DNA from 3 places in the Tenacibaculum soleae genome. Region 3 is predicted to be linked to each of the others. Evidence: riboswitches for the same ligand, from Rfam matches in the RefSeq annotation. Region 3 holds a riboswitch; each other region holds the start of a gene.
The links. A riboswitch is a leader RNA that binds a small molecule or an ion and turns the genes downstream of it on or off. The one in region 3 is predicted to bind cobalamin.
Positions count from the first base shown of each region.

Region 1: it holds a riboswitch for cobalamin, as region 3 does, so the genes downstream of both, metE (5-methyltetrahydropteroyltriglutamate--homocysteine S-methyltransferase) here and Q4586_RS05660 (TonB-dependent receptor plug domain-containing protein) in region 3, are expected to answer to the same signal.
Region 2: it holds a riboswitch for cobalamin, as region 3 does, so the genes downstream of both, Q4586_RS13335 ((2Fe-2S) ferredoxin domain-containing protein) here and Q4586_RS05660 (TonB-dependent receptor plug domain-containing protein) in region 3, are expected to answer to the same signal.

Region 1 is NZ_JAUOSW010000005.1:284,382-289,168, forward strand. It holds partial or broken gene metE (5-methyltetrahydropteroyltriglutamate--homocysteine S-methyltransferase) at 1-1,787, opposite strand, end outside; cobalamin riboswitch at 1,976-2,167, opposite strand; gene Q4586_RS09575 (nuclear transport factor 2 family protein) at 2,385-2,891, opposite strand; gene Q4586_RS09580 (PspC domain-containing protein) at 2,901-4,787, opposite strand, start outside.
Region 2 is NZ_JAUOSW010000012.1:8,871-13,657, reverse strand. It holds gene Q4586_RS13345 (sirohydrochlorin chelatase) at 1-715, opposite strand, end outside; gene cobA (uroporphyrinogen-III C-methyltransferase) at 720-2,264, opposite strand; gene Q4586_RS13335 ((2Fe-2S) ferredoxin domain-containing protein) at 2,267-3,067, opposite strand; cobalamin riboswitch at 3,382-3,589, opposite strand; gene Q4586_RS13330 (PepSY domain-containing protein) at 3,662-4,787, opposite strand, start outside.
Region 3 is NZ_JAUOSW010000003.1:242,102-246,888, reverse strand. It holds gene Q4586_RS05680 (adenosylcobinamide-GDP ribazoletransferase) at 1-239, opposite strand, end outside; gene cobT (nicotinate-nucleotide--dimethylbenzimidazole phosphoribosyltransferase) at 244-1,284, opposite strand; gene Q4586_RS05670 (bifunctional adenosylcobinamide kinase/adenosylcobinamide-phosphate guanylyltransferase) at 1,289-1,792, opposite strand; gene Q4586_RS05665 (ABC transporter substrate-binding protein) at 1,890-2,828, shown strand; cobalamin riboswitch at 2,841-3,038, shown strand; gene Q4586_RS05660 (TonB-dependent receptor plug domain-containing protein) at 3,069-4,787, shown strand, end outside.

The DNA.
Region 1 (4,787 bases), on a different contig from region 3:
TCTAATTGCTAAAGCTATTTGGTTACAGGTTATGTTGCGAGGTTGGTCGTTACGAACAAAAGACCATTGTAAAATGGTAACAGGTCCTGTTAACATTCCTTTTACCAATTTTTTTGTTAAAGATTGGGCAAAGTTAGTCCAATAAACAGTCATTGGATTAGGTCTGTGCACGTCTCCGTAAATAATTGGAGGTTTCACACACCTACTACCATAACTTTGTACCCAGCCTTTTTTTGTAAAAGTAAACCAGCCAATTGTTCACCAAAATACTCTACCATATCATTACGTTCAAACTCTCCATGAACTAGCACGTCAATATCAATTTCTTCTTGCCAGCGAATGGATTTTTCGGTTTCTTTTTTTAGTAAAGCATTGTATTCTGAATTAGAAAGTTCACCTTTTTTAAATCGAGCCCTCCAACTTCTAACTTCTTTTGTTTGCGGAAAAGAACCAATAGTTGTGGTTGGAAACAAAGGTAAGTTTAGTGTTTTTTTCTGTGATATTTTACGAACAGAAAAAGGATTATTTCTTGTAGCGTCTTTTAATGTTATTGCATTTACTCTATCTTTTACTTTTGTGTTGTGGATAAGTTTAGAGGTGGCGCGGTTTTTTATAACTTCTTTATTAGCTGCTAATTTAATTTTAGCTTCCTTACTTACATTTTTAGCGCTTAATGTTTTTAAAACTACAACTTCACTTATTTTTTGTTTAGCAAAAGCCATCCATTGTTTAATTTCTGATGATAAAGTTTTTTCATCAGTTTCTAAATCTAAATCACATGGAGTATGTAAAAGTGAGCAAGATGGAGCAATTAATACACGATCTTCTCCAATTTTATCAATCGCTTTTTTGATGAAAGATAGCGATTTTTCGAAATCATTTTTCCATATATTTCTACCATCAACAACACCTAAAGATAAGCTTAACTGTTCAGGGAATGTATTTAAAACATCGGCTAATTGCTCAGGGTTACGAACTAGATCAATATGTAAAGCACATACAGGTAATGAGGTTGCTAAGGATACATTGTTCTTTAAACCATCAAAATAAGTGGCTACCAATATTTTTAATTTAGGAAACTCATTTTTTAACGTTGCGTAAACATGTTGATACGCTTTTTTTGTTTTTTCATTAATATCTAATGCTAAAAAAGGCTCATCAAATTGAATCCATTCGGCACCTTTTGCGGATAATTCTTTTAAGATGTTAATGTATACAGGTAAAAGATTTTCAACTATATCGAGTTTGTCAAAATTTTCTTCTTTTTCTTTTCCTAAAAGTAAATACGAAACTAGTCCAATAATTACAGGTTTAGCGTTTATACCAACTTGTTTTGCTCCTACAAATTCGTTGATGATTTTGTTTGAAAAAAGTTTAAATTCTTGATTTTTATAAAATTCAGGAACTATGTAATGGTAGTTGGTATCAAACCATTTGGTCATCTCCATAGCAGTAATATCAATACCATCTTTTTGATACCCTCTTGCCATGGCAAAGTATAAATCGAGTTCATTAGTCGATTTTTTTAAAGCTATTTCATTGTATCGTTTTGGAATAGCACCAACGGTTAACGACATGTCTAAAACTTGATCATAATAAGAAAAATCATTACAAGGAATTAAATCGATTCCTGCTTTTTGTTGAGTTTTCCAATTTTTAATGGTAAGATTTTTTCCTACGTTTAGCAATTCATCTGCTAAAATTTTGCCTGACCAATATTGCTCGCAGGCTTTTTTGAGTTCTCTGTTGCTACCAATTCGCGGATAGCCAAGATTGTGCGTTTGCATTTTCTTTTAACTTTAAATGATTAATAAATTAGTTAAAAGCTCTTTTTTAAGCACTTCGCAATGCTTTTTTGAGAGAAAAATTAAGAAAGAAAATGCATTTAGGAGCAAACAAGGCATAACTATCCTATTCAAGTAGTTGGCTTGTAAAAGATGCATCTGTCTGACTAAAAGCTTCAAATCGCGAAAGCATTGTCAATTCGGAATAGGCAGGTCTCCTGACTTGTAACAGTTTTATTTTCCTTCCCATTTTAATTAAAAAACAGTGGATTTTTAGTAATAAAACCTTTGGTGTGTTACTTACAGTTGCGCGACAGTTCGTGATTTGCACACGATTCCCTATTAATCTACAGCTAAGTAAAACCTTTCCGGTTGATGAAGTATGTAAAGAACTTATTGGGATCAAATGTAACTATAATTTTAAAAGAATAGCTTTTTTTATTTAGGATAAGTATAAATTAGTTTTTTAATAAGTTGTGTTTTTTGTAAATAGCATAAAAAAGCCAAAAGCAATAAAGCTTTGGCTTAATAAAACCAAGTATTAGTATCATTGGAGTTAGCTATAACAAATGACCTAATTTTTTTAGGGTTAACTATATTTTAATGTAGGCTAATAACTTTTGTTATTTTCCATTGTTTGTTTTCTTGTTTCCAAATTACAATAAATTTACTAGGAACTGATTTTTCGTTTGGTTGTTGATTATTATAAAATTTATGATAACCAATTTGTATGGCTCCGTAATTTTTTATCGGATAAACTTCAATACTTCCTTTTACTAAAGTTCGGGTTACTTTACCACAAATGTTTTTTTCTAAAGCTTTTAAAAGATTTTCTTTAGATGTTGATAAACCTGCCTTGTCATGAAAAAATTCTAAATCTTTATCATAAAAATTTGCTTGGGTTTTCATGTCACAAGTATTGTATGCGGTAAAATAAATACTGTCCATTTTTACAATTTCATTGTGTAACCCAATGTCTACAGCTTTGTAATTAGGAATTTCATGCACTTGTCCGTTGGTTATCCAACTAAATAATAACGTATACAAAAGGGTAATGAGTTTTAGAAAAAAATTACCTTTAAAGAAAAAATCAAAAATAGTTCCCATAATTTTAATTTACCAAATTTTAAAGGTTATAGAATCATTTTCGTTATAACTTCTTGTAAAACCATGTTTTCTATTACCAACAATTATACTTTTTGTAAGCTTTTTTGTTTTTCCTTTAAAACCATCATTACAATCAACTTTTAAGGAGTATGTTTTTATCTTTCCGTTATCATAAAAGCTTGATTCTGAAAAATCAATATCAATATTTTTGCGGTCTTTAAACCAGCGAGCTAATTTTTTTAATTCGTTTCTGGTGGTTTCTTTTGTGATAATAAGTTCTGATTTCACCTCATTTATGGTGCTGTTAAACATAAAACTAATCTCATCATCGTTATCCGAATCCCAATTATTAGTATCGGTTTCATTAATAGAGCAATCAGTACATTCAAAACCTTTTGAGGTCATTTTGAAATAATGGTTAGCCATATCGCGGTCGTAAATATTATTTGTATTTTTAACATCGTCTAAAAATCTACGTGAAGAATTTTCAAAATAAACTATGGTTCCTTCAGGTATAAATACGGTAGCTTTAATTTCTTCATCTTTCCAAATATTTTTATATTCACTTAAAAAGAAAGCATCAAAAACTATGGTGTTTTTTGCTGTTTTAAAATTGTACTGAATTGCCTTAGCATTATCATTGGCATTATTACGTTTTCTGCCTTCTGATGTTTTTTTAATTTCTATATAAGCGTTGTTAGTTTCGCTTTTACGAACGTCAATATTTATATCGTTTGAGTATTTTAACTCTTTATTGTTAATATAAACTGATATTGCATTATTTCTGTTACGTAAATTATGATTATAATGAATGTTATCATTATTAACAACTCTAATTTTTAAAGGTTCTTCTTTAATGTAGTTAATACTATGTTTGCTTACGTTTGTGCCGTTATACGCGTGTGTTGTTGCGTATTCGATACCTGAAAAAGCAACAGCTAATAAAGATACTAACCAAATTCCTAATAATGTTAAAATAGCAGCGGTGCTTAATTTTTTAATATTAGGTGATAGTATTCGTAATCCTAAAATAAATAATACGATAAACGGAATTCCTATTAAAACAAATAATGCAGTAGATAATAGCCATTTAGGTAAAGTAGCATCGTAAAAAAATGGAGGATAATGCACAAAATCACTATCAACATTTAAAAACTCTAAACTACCTATTGAAAATATACCTAAAAGCAATGATATAATGGTAATACCAGCAATAAAAATTAATAGTATTCCGATAAATTTACCAAAAACTTTAAAAAGGGTTAGCAATATTTTACCCATAGTATCTATGAAATCTTGAAAACCTGATTTTGTTTGCGCTCGCATTTTTTCGTAATCGGCACTCGAAATTTTCTCTGAAATTCCTGTTGCTCCATCTTTTATTTTTGTTGAAAAAGATTCAAACTCGTCACGAATTTTTTTTTCGATGTTATCAATATTTACAGCTTCACCTTCCATTTGTAATTTTTCAGAAGTTGTTATTGCTTCAGGTAATAGCACCCATAAAATAACATAAGCTAAAGGAGAAAATCCAGAAGCAACTAAAACGATAAAAGCAATGCGAATCCAAATAACATCAATATTAAAATAATGTGCAATACCAGCACAAACACCACCTAAAAATTTATCATCTCCATCTCTAAATAATTTTTTTGAAGATTGGTTTCTTTTTCGGTTTTTATATGAGGTTTCTTCATTGTATGAGCCTTCAGCTTCAGCATAATCTTCTGGTTGACCCATTATAGTGATAACCTCTTCAATGTCGTTTTCATTTATTACTTGACGAGCATCGGTAATACGTTCAGATAAAAGTTCGCTAATACGTGCTTCAATATCTGAAATAATTTCATCCTTTCCCTGCGGATCATCACTTAAAGAACGCGAAATGGCTTCTAA
Region 2 (4,787 bases), on a different contig from region 3:
CTTTTAAGATTAACTCATCGCTACCAAAAGCTTTGGTGTACACATATTCATGAGGAGATGTTGCACTAAATGTTCGAATTTCATTATAAATACGCTCTAACAGAATTCCTGTAAAAAAGAAAAACGGAATTGCAATCGTACGTTTAAATTCCATTTTACTTGTTAATTCTAAGCTTTTAGTAACTGAAGGATAGGCTGTACCACTATAAGAAACTGTTGTAAACCCAAATCCCATTCCTTCACCTAGCATACAAGCTAGTTTGTGAACATCAGAGTTTGCGTCAGTATCGGTTGTTCCTCTTCCTACAACCATTAAGCACACCTCTTTTCTATCCATCGGTGTATGTTTGCTTTCTTCTTCTAAAACTCTTTTTTGCGCTAATTCTAATAAAAATGAATTCACACCAAGGTGTTTCCCCATTTTTATAGTTAAATCACTATAATAGCTTTGTATGGTATTCATTTCATACGGAATATCATTCTTAGCATGCGAGCCCGCAAAAAGAATAATTGGTAACGCATAAATTTCACGAATTCCTTTTTGATACATACGTTCAATAGACGCTTCGTACACAGGATGATTAAATTCTAAAAAGCCATAATCTACCTCGTATTCTGTATAACGAGCTTGTAGTATAGCAACCAACTCTTTAAAAGCATCGGTTCCTGTTTTGGTTCTACTACCATGACCGCAAAGTAAAATTCCTTTTTTCATTCTTTTAATTAATTGGTTTTACTCCTATTAAAAATACTACTGGCATTTGTAGTTCTTGTTTTTTTATATCGTTTTCTATCTCGCCTAATGTTGATGAGAGTAACACTTCGTTATCTCTTGAAACATTAGAAATTGCATTGATAGGAATGTTTGTGTTTTTGCATACTTCTATTAGTTTAGGAATAATTTTATCTAAACTTTTTAGCCCCATATACAGTGCTAGTGTGTTACCAGCGTTTAGCATTTCTGCAATTCCTTTAAGCTGTGCGGTAGAATAATCGGCAGTATGTGCAGTACAAATTAAAATAGCGTTCGATTGTCTTCTCTCGGTAATAGGAATGTTTACAGAACTCGCCGCCGCTAAGGCTGCAGAAATTCCTGGAACCACAGTAAAAGGCAAATTATGCTGTTTTAAAAAGCGAACTTCTTCGGCAGCTCTTCCATAAATGTATGGATCTCCAGATTTTACACGAACAACTTTATTTCCTAGTTCACAATGTTTTTTCATTAGTGAATTGATGTTATTCTGACGTGTTTCTTGGTCTTCTTTGTCTCCGTATTTTCTACCTACATAAATATGTTCAGCCTGTGTATTAATCGCTAATATTTCATCTGAAATTAAATTATCATGTAAAATAATATCAGCATTTTCAATAGCGTGAAAAGCTTTTAAGGTTAATAGGTTTTTATTACCAGGCCCACAACCTACAATGGCTATTTCAGGTAAATAATCTTTTGTAAATATCCATTCAGGATTTGAGAATTGATAGGTGAAATTTAGTATTGATTTTGATTTAGAATTATCAACTATTTTATAACTTTCCTTAGAGTTAGTTTCAAAAACAGGCGCAGGCATATTTAATTTAATGGCTGCATTCTCATAAAAATCTTTTCTTTTAGGATGTATATCAGCACAACCGTTAATAATTTCACCAAAACAATCTTTATTTATAATAGTTGCTATTAAGCGAATAACATCTTTTTGATGAATAAGATTAACAGGAACATTAGGGTTTTTTAATTGCTTTTTATTTGCCAAAAATCTCCCAGGATGACGTTTAGGGCCAATTAAACCAGCCAAACGTAAAACGGTTAAGTTGTTACCAAAATGTTGTTGCAATAACTGTTCTGCTTCTATGAGAGCTTTACCAGAAGCTTTTTCAGGAATGCAATGTAGAGATTCACTTACAAGAGTATTGGTGTTTTGATATACCGATGTGGAACTAACAAATATAATTTTTGTTTTTTTCGGTGTATGTTTTATAATTTGTTTAATTTGAAGCGGATGAATGGTTTCAATATTTTCAATTCGCTTGGGAGGAAAATTTATAATTAACGTAGATGTATCATGAATAAAAGATTCCCAGTCGCCAATAATGGTATCAGCCTCAACTTTTATTCTACAGGTGTGAAAAGAATATGTAGCTAATGATTTTAAGTTATTGAGTCTTGAAGTACTTCCATTAATAGCATAACCGCTTTTTTGAAGTTGTAAAGCTAATGGTAAACCTAACCAACCTAAACCTAGTATTGAAATACCTTTTTTCATTGTTATGTTAAATTTAAAATTGCGTTTTTTAACTGTATTTTTCTACAATATTCCCAGCCTTTATTAGCTATAGAGTCGAACTCTATCTTGCCTAAAACGTCACCAAATTTATTTTTAAAACGAATACCAACTTGCTGCGATTCCTTTTGATAAAAATATTCCGTGCTAGAAATTTTAGCTTGTTGTAACTCTTTATTATCTTTTGGTACAGCTGCAATAGTTAATGGAATGCAAGTTGTTTTAGTAAATAATTCAAGTGTATGTGTTTTAGAATATTCTAACGTTTCAATATCATTAAAATCAATAGAATTTTGATTTGTCATAGTAAGAGTTACACCATCTGGGTTTTCTCTAAGAAATAAGAATAACGGATACAAATACTGATCTGAACTAAATCCTTTGGTAATAAAACACGCACCTAATTCTGTATCATTCTTTAGTTCAAAAGGCTTTGGTGTTATTGGGGCTCTTTCGTTGTTAGAAATTTGCTTATCCCATCCTTTTTTATATAATAATTCAGTTTCTATAGGGCATTCATTATTTAAATGTCCTTTTACGATATGCGTTATTTTTTCGGGGGTTAATTCTTTATACCAAAATTCACCTGGACTTACAATACAAGTAGGGGCATCTTCACACCGTCCGTTACATCTCGTTTTAATGGTATGGGTAGTATCCCAAAGCTCGTTATTTCTTAAATAAGCTCTAGCCTCTCTAACAACTTTTTCACTACCTGCCTTTTGGCATGATCCTCCGTCGCAAAAGAAAAAAGTATGTGTTGTATTAGCGATGTTTTTACCCATGGTTTAAAAGGAATATGTGAGATTTATTTTTATTGAAAAGGGATGATCTTATCCCAAATATAATGAGGGTTAAAGTTGATTATCTTAATGAAAATAGGGTGCCAGTTTTATAGATGTTATTAAAATTCAACTGAATTTTTATATCAGTAATTTCACCTTTTATTGTTTTATTTTGTGCGAATATGGATAGTGAAAAACACATAATCCACAGACTGCGTAAAATCAATTTTTGCATTTAAAAAAGAAATTAAGCAGGCAAGGAAAGAAAATATGAAAAACATAATTTCTAACTCTTTACCCGAGAGTTACTATTATAAATTATTGTAATATTGGCAGGTCTCCTGACTTAGCTTAGCTTTCATTTACCTTCCCATAGTAATTACTACAGTGGTTTTTATTAATGAAGCCTTTTACAAGCTTTACAGTTGCGGGAACAGCTTTGGATTTACACCAAATTCCCTTTTAATTCTATAATTCTAAATTTTACTAAAGAAATAAGAAACCAAAAATCGAAGCGAATATATAGATTTTTTATAACAGGATTGAGTCTATAATTAGTTTTTTCTTCTTTTTACCTCAATACTTTTATAATTTTTATGTTTTCTTTTTTTTTAAATGTTTTTTAGTTTTTCGTTTTATAAATTTAATTCCCAGGCCTGTAGCAGTAATACAGGTAATTGTTCCGCCTGTAAGTAAGAAAATCATGATAATATCCCATAACGGACGATTTTTTGAAAGAAACGAAAAATCTAAACTATGTAAACCATGATATAACCATCTTTCTGTTCTGTTTTTCGGAGCAGATTTAAGGAGTACTGTATTGGTTTTCGGATTAATATAATAGTAGTTGCTTTTATTGGTAATAATTTTAATAACAGGCAATGTTTTTATATTTTTCCGATCATAATAATAGGCATCATAGTCGTTAAGTACTATTAATTCCGTTACTTTTTCTTTGGTATTAAAACTGTTTATTTTAGCAATGTATTGCTCGTTTGATGCATTATAATTGATCGAAGTAATACAATGATTTTCAACAGTATCTTTATTGAATTTTTCAATAAAGATATTATCATTAAATAAAGAAAAATGAATCTCTTTAAATTTTGACTTAGAGGCTAGCTCTTTAAAATTAATCCAATCTTTATCTGTAATACTTTTTAGCGTAAAGTTTTGCCCTTGCCAAATACTTTTATCCTGTTGGTTTAAAGAAGAGCTAGGCACCCAATTAAAAGGAGTCATACTCATAAAACCACTAAATACCCATGTGCAAATAAACAAGCCAAAACCTAAACCAAAATAATAATGCAGATTATACCATATATTTTTAAACCTTTTAAAATTAGCTTTGGGTTTCTTTTTATAGCGTATTAAGCCTGTAACAATTCCGGTAAGCGTCATTAACAAACCAAATGCGGCCAACCATAAAATAAGTTGTTGCCAAAAATAACTATGTATACGTATATCTTTAAAATAAAGCCAATGTGGTATGGCACCAACCCATGCCCAAAACCGATCACCAGAAGTTGTAATATTTAAAACCTCACCAGTAAGAGAAGATATATGAACCCATGTGTTTTCTTGGTTTTTAAACTTTACTTTATAAACAGGCAAATGTTTAATAAATCTAGATTTAGGAATCCATTGATCTACTTCATTAATAATAGTAACCTCGGCTATGTACTTTAAATTGGTAGCGTTTTTCGCAATGCCTAAGGCT
Region 3 (4,787 bases):
AAAGCACCAGTTGTCCAGACAGAAGTGATACAACTTAAAATAATAGCTATTAGAGGATTAAAAATAAAAGAAGCTCCGTAAAAAGTAAGTGCTGAAATTGTACCTACAAGAATACCTACTAAAGAAAAATAACGACTACTTTTATTTAATATTTCAGGAGAATGGTTTACCCATTTAGGGCACGGAATTCGAGTGAAAAATAAAACAGCAGTTAAAAAATAATGGATTTGATTTTTCATAAAATTAAGCTTCAGATACATTTGCACTTTTAAAAGTAGCCATTTCATTTAAAAAATTTACAGCTGCTTGTACTATCGGAAAAGCAATGGCACTACCAGTTCCTTCACCTAAACGTAATCCAATATTTAATAATGGTTTTGCATTTAAAAAAGACAACATTTGTTCATGGCCTTGCTCACCAGAAGTATGGCAGAATAAGCAATAATCTACAATGTTTTTATTAATGGCTTGAGCAGCTAATAAAGCGGCAGTAACAATAAAACCATCAATTAAAATGGTCATTTTTAAAGATGCAGCTTCTAACATGGCTCCGCACATCATTACAATTTCAAAACCACCAAAAGTAGCTAAAGCATCCATCGGGTTTTTAATGTTTTTTTCATGTAAATCTAATACACCTCTAAGAATTTGTCCTTTTTTAGTAACACCATCATCATTTAAGCCTGTTCCTTTACCAACACAATCTTCAATTGGCGTATAGGTAAAATAACTCATTAATAAAGCAGCAGATGAAGTGTTACCGATTCCCATTTCGCCAAAACCAATGGTATTTGTACCTTCTTTAAATAATTTAGCTACTATTTGTTTCCCTTTATTTAAAGCTAACAAACAATCATTTGTTGTCATGGCTTGTGTAATACTATAATCTTTTGTGCCTTTTGCTATTTTAGCATGTATTAGATTCTCATTTTCCTTAAAATCAGCATTTACACCAGCGTCAACAATAGTTAAATCAATATTATTTTGATTACAAAACACGTTAATAGCAGCTCCGTTATTCAAAAAATTTAACACCATTTGTTGGGTTACCTCTTGTGGATAAGGACTTACAGATTTTGATTTTACAATTCCATGATCTCCTGCAAAAACAACAATACTAGGTTTCTTTAAAATAGGGGTAAGGGTGTTTTGAATTTGCCCAACTTGTAAAGCAATCGTTTCTAAAGCTCCTAAAGAGCCGATTGGTTTCGTTTTAAAATCTATTTTTTCTTGTAGTGCTTTTTTTATGGTTGCAGAAACTGGTAATATGCTAGTAGAATACATGTTTTTATTTTAAAGTTAAAGGTAATCCAGATACCATAAAAGTAGCCTTATTTGCTTTTTTAGCAATGTATTGATTTACCCAACCTTGTAATTCAGTAAATTTTCGGCCAATTTTAGTATCAGCATGCAAACCCATTCCTATTTCATTAGAAATAATAATAATATTGGCATCTATTTCAATCAATTTATCTATTTCTTGGGTAGCTAAACGTAAACTTTCTTCTACATTATTTTTAGTGTCAATATAAAAATTAGTAAGCCATAAAGTAACACAGTCAATAACTACGGTTGCTTTTTTAGGAATTACGGTACTTATATTTTTTTCCTCTTCAATAGTTATCCAACGTTCATCCCTATCGGAAATATGCCTATCTACACGTTTTTTAAAATCAGCATCCCAAATTCTTGAAGTAGCTAAGTAAAAAGGTGAATCCGATAATGATTCAGCCAACTGTTGTGCGTAACTACTTTTTCCTGAACGCTCTCCGCCACTTATATAATACATCATAATAAAGAAGTAATTTAAAAGCAAAGATTAGAAAGATTTTTAGAAAAAGAAAATAATACTAGATAACTATGTATTTTAGCAGCTTAAAATATTTTTTATGAAAGTTTCTTCATTTATGCCTGCAGTAACCCAAATGATTTATGATATGGGATTACAAGATTATTTACAAGGTATTACCTTTGAGTGCCCTGCAATTGCGCTTGATGAAAAACAAGTTGCTGTACGTTATAAATTAGAAGGACAAACCTTAACTAGTGAAGAAATAAATACTATTTTTTCTAAAACTAAAGCTGAAGGCGGTACTTTATATTATGTTGATGAACCTGTTTTAGAAAGCATCGCACCTGATATTATTTTCACACAAGATGTATGTGATGTTTGCCAGATTGATACAGAGTCTGTAGCTAAATCTGCATTAAAATTAGCTAAAACACCAGAGTTAATATCAATAACACCAAATTCTTTAGAAGATGTTTTTGATAATGCTTTAACAATTGCAAAGGCAATGAACAAAGAGGAGATAGGTGTTAAATATGTGAATGATTTAAAAGAACGTATTTATAAAATAGTAGATACACAACGCGCAAACAGACTGCAATCTAAAAGTGTGATGCTTTTAGAATGGATAGATCCTTTATTTAACTGCGGACATTGGATTCCGCATCAAATTGGGTATGCTGGTGGAGTTGATTTATTATCGCACCCATCAGGAGATAGTATTGTTATTTCTTGGGATAAAATTGTAAAATATGATCCTGAAGTTTTAATTATTGCTCCTTGTGGTTATGGTATTGAAAGAACCATGGAGGATATGCGTTTTTTAGAAGATAAACCTGAATGGAGTTCTTTAAGAGCTGTAAAAAATGGCGAGGTTTATATTGCCGATTTTGCCATGTTTACGCAATCGTCTGCAAGTACTTTAGTTGACGGAATAGCGTGTTTAGCAGCAATGATTCATCCTAAGAACTTTAATATACCAGACAATTTAAAAGTTAAATTTTCTAATTATAATGATTTATTGGTATTAGATAATTAAAAAAATAACATACATTTGCGCAAAATTTTAGGTTTTGATGTTTAGCAACATAGCATCAAATTAAAAGGGAATTCGGTTAAATACCGAAGCTGTTCCCGCAACTGTAAGCTATTAAGCTTGTAATTAATCTTTAAGTCACTGTTTATTTATAAATGGGAAGACCAATTACAAGACGCAAGCCAGGAGACCTGCCTAGATTTTAAATAATTCAAACTTTCGGGATAAAGGTTTAGTATATTTATGAAAACAATATTAAGTATCTTCTTGTTATTTTTTGTTAACACTCTTTTTTCTCAAAAAGACACAATTTCTGTCAATAAACTTAAAGAAGTTATTGTAAACGGAAAAATAAGAACAATTGGAAAACGTATTGGTGCAGAGTCAACTACAATTGATGAAAAACAAGTAGTTAAAAACCCAATTAATTTTACAAATCTTTTACGTTATAATAGCCCTATTTCATTTAGAGATTATGGTAATGGAGGAGTTAGCACAGCTAGATTTAGAGGAACTTCAGCTTCTAATACCTTAGTGTTATGGAACGGGATACCGATTAATGCAATAGGAAGCGGACAAACAGATTTTAATTCTTTATCAGCCAATATTAGTGATAATATAATTGTTCAAAGTGGTGGTAATAGTACCGAATTTGGTTCGGGAGCTATTGGTGGAACAGTTCGTTTAAATGATGAGTTAAATTTTAAAAAGCATAAAAAGTTCCATTTATTTTCTTCTTTCGGAAGTTACAATACAACGTCTAATTTTTTTAAAAGCTCTTTTGGAGATGAAAAATGGAGTGTAAAATTAGCTTCTACAGTTAATTATTCTGATAATAATTATACGTTTATTGACGATAGATATAAAGACACTAATGGTAATTTATTAAAAAACGAAAACGGGACTTATAAAAATTATGGCGTTAGTTTTAATATAGCTCATAAATTTAGTTCAAAAAATACATTAGCCTTTTACACAACTGGCTATTATGGTAATCGTTTATTTTCAGATGGATTACCTAATCCATCAGCTGGTAGTGAAAGAAATGAAGATTTTAATCAACGTAATTTATTACAGTGGAATTATAGTTATTCATCACAATTTAAACAACTAATAAATATTGCTTATTTAACACAAGAGTATCGATATTATGATAATAAAAATGCTGACAATTTTAGTTTTGGGAAATCTAAAACCATTCACGCTAATTATTCATTAACTTACAAACCTTCTAACATAATATCTTTTAATTACAAAACAACTTTTGAAAACATAACAGGTAGTAACTCTCAAATAACTACTAAAAAAAGAAATTCGGTAGCTTTTATTGGAAATATAAAATATAAACCGTTTGAAAAGTTACTTACAAACTTACAAGTAAGAAAAGAATTAAACTCTGATTTTAATGTGCCAACTTCAATATTTATTGGAAGTGAATATAAAGTATCACCCAAATTTACTGTTTTAAGTAATTTTTCTACAAATTATAGAACACCTACTTATAATGAAAGTTACTGGCCTATTGTAGGTAATTTAAATTTAAAACCAGAAAATTCACTTCAGGGAGAAATAGGTATTTCATATAAAAATAAAAACGTAGTATTAAAATCAACCGTATTTTATATACATACAAATGATAAAATCCTTTGGTTGCCAGCAGGAGGAAGTAATTTATGGATACCAAAAAATGTAAGTGATGTAGTAAATAAAGGGGTAGAATCTTTTATTAGTTATCAAAAAAAAATAGGAGAACATACTATTGATATTTCATCTAACTACACCTATACAAAAGCAACAAATAAAGAAACGGCTAAAATATTACCATATGCTCCTTCGCATTTGTTAAACTATACTGTCAATTACAAATACAAACGAGCAACTATTTTTTTACAAGGTTTATACCAAAGTAAAACATATACTAACGAAACAAATTTAAGTTTTTATTCTCTAGAGCCTGTTAAT